2 linked regions of the Celeribacter indicus genome follow. The protein of the gene in region 1 interacts with the protein of each later gene in a pairwise test. Links are inferred from orthologs where the notes say so. Each region holds a gene or a part of one and is shown on either strand. Other genes may lie near its edges. The genes, in order: rho and nusG.

The links.
Region 2: the proteins of rho (region 1) and nusG interact in binary tests that used the Escherichia coli proteins (3 or more experiments, as listed by UniProt). The link is inferred for Celeribacter indicus from one-to-one orthologs.

Annotation. Positions count from the first base shown.
Region 1 is NZ_CP004393.1:209,600-212,818, forward strand. Bases 241-3,140 are described here. They hold rho (transcription termination factor Rho), read left to right. Parts: upstream 241-1,006; coding sequence 1,007-2,275; downstream 2,276-3,140. Other genes in these bases: hemJ (protoporphyrinogen oxidase HemJ), read left to right, coding at 430-882; mnmE (tRNA uridine-5-carboxymethylaminomethyl(34) synthesis GTPase MnmE), read left to right, coding at 2,303-3,140. Outside these bases: P73_RS01050 (Maf family protein), read right to left, coding at 1-33; more of mnmE, read left to right, coding at 3,141-3,219. UniProt on the Escherichia coli protein: Facilitates transcription termination by a mechanism that involves Rho binding to the nascent RNA, activation of Rho's RNA-dependent ATPase activity, and release of the mRNA from the DNA template.
Region 2 is NZ_CP004393.1:640,007-643,037, forward strand. What follows is about bases 103-2,814. They hold nusG (transcription termination/antitermination protein NusG), read left to right. Parts: upstream 103-1,047; coding sequence 1,048-1,581; downstream 1,582-2,814. Other genes in these bases: secE (preprotein translocase subunit SecE), read left to right, coding at 505-702; rplK (50S ribosomal protein L11), read left to right, coding at 1,722-2,171; rplA (50S ribosomal protein L1), read left to right, coding at 2,171-2,814. Also shown: tuf (elongation factor Tu), read left to right, coding at 1-46; more of rplA, read left to right, coding at 2,815-2,869. UniProt on the Escherichia coli protein: Part of the processive rRNA transcription and antitermination complex (rrnTAC). The complex forms an RNA-chaperone ring around the RNA exit tunnel of RNA polymerase (RNAP).

The sequences.
Region 1 (3,219 bases):
GGAAGCGAGGACAAGAACGGGCCGGCTGTTCATGGTGCTGTTGAAAACTCCTGTGTGTTTCCGTTGATCTCCGGAGGGTGAACCGCACACCCCCTCCCGCCTTGGGATAACAGAGCGCTCCCACGGAAATCACCTGCCCTTTGTCCTCCGGGGAAAAGAAACCCGGACTGTGACGGGAAAGTACGCTTCTCCCGCGACACAGGGCGTCCGTCAACAGGTTCACCGGCGAGATGAAGATAATAAATTCATGTTTTTAAAGGGGAAAAATATATCATCCCCAAATGTGGACGAGATTCTTTCCAACTATCCACGCGGGAAAAGATCGTGGATAAGGCATTAATCCCCAGTTTCCACAGTCCCTACAAATACATCATCTTTTCTTTTCTTTTTTATCTTTTATGAAGGGGTCCAGTAACGACGAGGGCTCCGATGGGCAATTTCCTGGCCGACGCATATCTTTGGACGAAATCTTTCCATGTGATCTCGATCGTCGCCTGGATGGCCGGGATCTTCTACCTCCCCCGCCTCTTCGTCCGGCACACGGAAAGCGTCGAAAAAGGCAGCGAAACCGACCTCCTGTTTCAGGACATGGAAAGGAAGCTGCTGAAACTCATCATGAATCCGGCGCTGATCTCCACCTGGATCTTCGGCCTCTGCCTTGTCTTCACGCCTGGCGTGGTCGACTGGAGCGCCGGCTGGAGCTGGATCAAGGCCGCTTCCGTGATCGCGATGACCTGGTTTCACATGTGGCTCGCCCTGCGCCGCAAGGATTTCGTGGAAGGGAAAAACACCCGCACCGGCCGCCAATATCGCATGATGAACGAATTTCCGACGCTTCTCCTGATCGTCATCGTGATCATGATTATCGCTAAACCTTTCTGAGAAAGATTGACTCCGGGAGCTACCGCTCCTATCTAGGCGCAAATCCCCGCCGTCCGGCCAGAGGGATTCTCCAGCGACATTTCACAGCCCGACCGCCTATCTCGCCGGTCACCACGGATTTTCCATGACAGATGCCCTGAACCTTGCCGACCTGAAAGCCCAAAGCCCCAAGGCACTTCTCGCCATGGCCGAGGATCTCGAAATCGAAAACGCCTCGACCATGCGCAAGGGCGAGATGATGTTCCAGATCCTCCGCGAACGCGCGGATGAAGGCTGGGAGATCTCTGGCGACGGGGTGCTCGAGGTCCTCCAGGACGGGTTCGGCTTCCTGCGCTCTCCCGAGGCGAACTATCTTCCCGGTCCCGACGACATCTATGTCTCGCCCGATGTGATCCGCCAGTACGGGCTGCGCACCGGAGATACCGTCGAGGGCGTGATGCACGCGCCGGGCGACAACGAGCGTTATTTCGCGATCACCAAGGTGACGCAGATCAACTTCGAGGAACCGGAGAAGGCGCGTCACAAGATCGCCTTCGACAACCTGACGCCGCTCTACCCGAACGAGCGCCTGAAAATGGAGATCGAGGACCCGACGATCAAGGACCGCTCGGCCCGGATCATCGACCTCGTCGCGCCGATCGGGAAGGGTCAGAGGTCGCTCATCGTCGCACCGCCGCGCACCGGCAAAACGGTTCTGCTCCAGAATATCGCGCATTCGATCGAGAAAAATCATCCCGAGTGCTATCTCATCGTCCTGTTGATCGACGAACGACCCGAAGAGGTGACCGACATGCAGCGTTCGGTGAAGGGGGAGGTTGTCTCCTCCACCTTCGATGAGCCGGCGCAGCGTCACGTTGCCGTGTCCGAAATGGTGATCGAAAAGGCGAAGCGCCTGGTCGAGCACAAGCGCGACGTCGTCATCCTGCTCGACTCTATCACGCGCCTCGGGCGCGCCTTCAACACGGTCGTGCCTTCTTCCGGGAAGGTCCTGACCGGCGGCGTCGATGCCAACGCGCTCCAGCGTCCGAAGCGATTCTTCGGTGCGGCCAGGAACGTCGAGGAAGGCGGCTCGCTCACCATCATCGCGACCGCGCTGATCGACACCGGCTCCCGGATGGACGAGGTGATCTTCGAAGAATTCAAGGGCACGGGCAACTCCGAGATCGTGCTCGATCGCAAGGTCGCGGACAAACGTGTCTTCCCGGCGATGGACATTCTTAAGTCCGGGACGCGGAAGGAGGATCTCCTTGTCGATCCGAAGGACCTCCAGAAAACCTATGTCCTGCGCCGCATCCTCAACCCGATGGGCACGACGGATGCGATCGAGTTCTTGATCTCCAAGCTGAAACAGACGAAAACGAACGCCGAGTTCTTCGACTCGATGAACGCCTGATTTTCACATTATCAATAGGTTAAACCTGTGGATACGATCTACGCCCTGGCGTCCGCCCGCGGCAAGGCGGGTGTTGCAGTGGTCCGGATTTCCGGGCCGCTTGCGTTTTGGGCTGTTGAAATCCTGGCAGGCGACGTCCCCCCGGCGCGACGGGCCGCGCTTCGGCTCCTGAAGGATCGCGAGGGTGGTGTTCTTGACGAGGCGCTGGTGATCTGCTTCGAAAAAGGGGCGTCTTTCACGGGAGAAGAAAGCGCGGAGCTTCAACTCCATGGCTCCGTCGCCATCGTCAACGCGGTCCTGCGCACCCTGGCGAAGATTGATGGGCTTCGCATGGCCGATCCGGGAGAGTTCACCCGCCGCGCGCTTGAGAACGACCGTCTCGATCTTGCTCAGGTGGAGGGGCTTGCCGACCTCATCGAGGCGGAGACGGAAGCGCAAAGGCGCCAGGCGCTGAGGGTGTTTTCCGGTGCCCTCGGTGAGAAGGTGGAGCGGTGGCGGCACGCGCTCGTTCGCTCTGCGGCCTTGCTCGAAGCCACGATAGATTTCGCGGATGAAGAGGTGCCGAGTGACGTCTCGCCAGAGGTGCTGGTACTGATCGCGGAAGTGATGATCGAATTGGAAACCGAACTCGCGGGTGCGGCGATGTCCGAACGGATCCGCGATGGCTTCGAGGTCGCGATCGTTGGACCGCCAAACGCAGGAAAGTCTACGCTTTTGAATGCCTTGGCGGGGCGTGAAGCGGCAATCACCTCGGAAGTTGCGGGAACAACGCGCGACGTCATAGAGGTGCGGATGGAACTTGGTGGATTGCCGGTGACACTGCTTGACACCGCCGGCCTGCGGGAGACCGAGGATGCGGTGGAGGCCATCGGCATCGAACGCGCCCGCAGTCGTGCGCAGCAGGCCGACCTCCGGGTCATCCTCCTGCCTCATGCCGGCGCTGT
Region 2 (3,031 bases), 430 kb from region 1 along the record:
CGGCCGGACCGTGGGTTCGGGCGTCGTGTCGAAGATCCTCGAGTAAGCTCGGGCTCCGCAAGAGCCTCTGGCGGGTGCGGCCGTCGGTTTGGCACGCCAAAGCGACGAGACGCCCGCCGGTCGGGAACAAGGAAGGGCATCCCAAACGGGGTGCCCTTTTTTGCCATGTCGGCCGATGCCGGCGACCTCCGTGCAGTGAGAGCCGAGGGTCAGGATCGGCAGGCCCCGCCCCGCCGGGGCCTCTTTTCTTTGTCTCCGACCGCGATTCCCGCTTGCAAAGGACGTGACCCTTTCGTATCTCAACGCACGGCCTTAGGGGTATAGCTCAGCTGGTAGAGCGACGGTCTCCAAAACCGTAGGTCGCGGGTTCGAGCCCTGCTGCCCCTGCCATTCCTCCCGCCGCCACGACGACAGCGCGCTCCGGGCGCGGCACCGTCGCGAGGGTTGAAATCGGCACGGTCCTGGCGTACATGCGCCGAAACCTTGAGAGTGCAGGACGAGACCATGGCCAAGACCAACCCGCTTCAGTTCATCCAGCAGACCCGCTCGGAGATCTCGAAGATCGTCTGGCCCACCCGTCGCGAGGTGATGCTGACGACGATCATGGTCTTCATCATGTCGGCGCTGACGGCGACCTTCTTCTTCCTCGTGGATCTCGCGATCCGCACCGGCCTCACCGGATTTCTGAACCTGTTCGGCTGAGCAGGCCACGCCGGACGGCGGTCTCGCGAAAGGAGACCGCGATGCCCGGAGTCTTCGACACGATCACCGACCCGCTGTGCCGCGTTGCAGGGCCGCGAAGATCTTCTTCGTCGCCACCGTGGTGGAACCACGGAGGGGGAGCGCCCGGTGCCGGCTCACCGGTCCGGAGGCGCCGGGCGGGGGCCGAAAGGGTTGAACTTGCGGCGGCGAGCGTATAGAGCGGGCGCACTCTTTCGGACCGGGCGTGCAGCGATTCGCGTTGCGCGCCGCTTTATTGTTCCGGCGAGAGCGTGAAGATTAACGACATCCGGCGCCCTGCCGGAGAGATGAAAAGGCAAAGGCACCATGGCGAAGCGTTGGTATTCGGTGAGCGTTCTCTCGAATTTCGAGAAAAAAGTCGCCGAAGCGATCAAGACGGCTGTGGCGGAAAAGGGCCTTGAGGATCAGATCGAAGAGGTCCTGGTGCCGACCGAGGAGGTCATCGAGGTGCGCCGGGGCAAGAAGGTGACGACCGAGCGTCGCTTCATGCCGGGCTATGTGCTCGTGCGCATGGAGATGACCGACGAGGGCTATCACCTGATCAACTCGATCAACCGGGTGACCGGCTTCCTCGGTTCCTTCGGCAAGCCGATGCCGATGCGCGACAGCGAGGTTGAGGCGATCCTCGGCCGCGTCGAGGAGGGCGCGGAGGCGCCGCGTTCGACCATCACCTTCGAGGTGGGCGAGCAGGTTTCCGTCTCCGAAGGGGCCTTCGAGGGGTTCGACGGCATGGTGGAAGAGGTCGACGAGGCCAACCAGCGCCTCAAGGTCTCCGTCTCGATCTTCGGCCGGGCGACGCCGGTCGAGCTGGAATTCACTCAGGTCAACAAGCGGGCCTGAGGAACGCGCGCGCCGGCTGGCGCGCGAGCCCCGTCGGGGCATGAGCCGTGGGAGGCGAGGGCGACGCGTTGTCCGGACCAGACCACACAACATGAGACCCTGTGAAACGCGTTTCGCAGGGGTTGGAAAGGAAAAGGCCAATGGCTAAGAAACTCGCAGGCACGATGAAGCTGCAAGTGCCCGCCGGTCAGGCGAACCCGTCCCCGCCCGTGGGGCCGGCGCTGGGTCAGCGCGGCATCAACATCATGGAATTCTGCAAGGCGTTCAACGCCAAGACGCAGGACATGGAGCCCGGTGCGCCGTGCCCGACCGTGATCACCTACTACTCCGACAAATCCTTCTCGATGGACATCAAGACGCCGCCGGCGTCGTTCTATCTCAAGAAGGCCGCCGGTCTGAAGCCGGTGGGCAAGCGCAACCGTCCCAAGGGGGCTGCGCTGCCGGGCCGCGAGACCATCGCGACTGTGACCGTCGCGCAGGTGCGCGAGATCGCCGAAGCGAAGATGAAGGATCTGAACGCGAACGACGTCGAGGGCGCGATGCAGATCATCCTCGGCTCCGCGAAATCCATGGGCATCGAGGTGAAGTGATGGCGAAACTTGGCAAACGTACCCGCGCGGCTCGCGAAGCCTTCGTCGGCAAGGAAAACCTCAGCGTCGAGGACGCGCTCGACCTGATCAAGGCGAACGCCACCGCGAAATTCGATGAAACCGTTGAAATCGCGCTGAACCTCGGTGTCGATCCCCGTCACGCCGACCAGATGGTTCGCGGCGTCGTCACCCTGCCCAACGGCACCGGCAAGACCGTCCGCGTCGCTGTCTTCGCCCGTGGCGCGAAGGCTGACGAAGCGCAGGCCGCCGGTGCGGATATCGTCGGTGCCGAAGACCTGATGGAAACGATCCAGGGCGGCACGATCGAGTTCGACCGCTGCATTGCGACCCCGGACATGATGCCGATCGTCGGCCGTCTCGGCAAGATCCTTGGCCCGCGCAACCTGATGCCGAACCCGAAGGTCGGCACCGTGACGATGGACATCAAGGCCGCTGTCGAAGCCGCCAAGGGCGGTGAGGTGCAGTTCAAGGCCGAGAAGGCCGGCGTCGTGCACAGCGGCGTGGGCAAGGCGTCTTTCTCCGCCGAGCAACTGGCGCAGAACATCCGCGCCTTTGTCGATGCCGTCCAGAAGGCGAAGCCGACGGGCGCGAAGGGCACCTACATGAAGAAGGTCTCCCTGTCCTCGACGATGGGTCCGGGCGTGTCCGTCTCGGTGGACTCCGCGACCGGCAACTGATCCGCGCGATCGGCTCCGACACTTTTGAAGGGCGCTCCTCCGGGGGCGCCTTCGCCTTTTCGCCGACTTGACGCTCGTCGTCGATCCGGTATTCTCACGAACGGGCGATCTGCGGGAGGTTTCTGTCGCTCCCATCTTGCCCCGCCCGGCAAACCCCGTTAA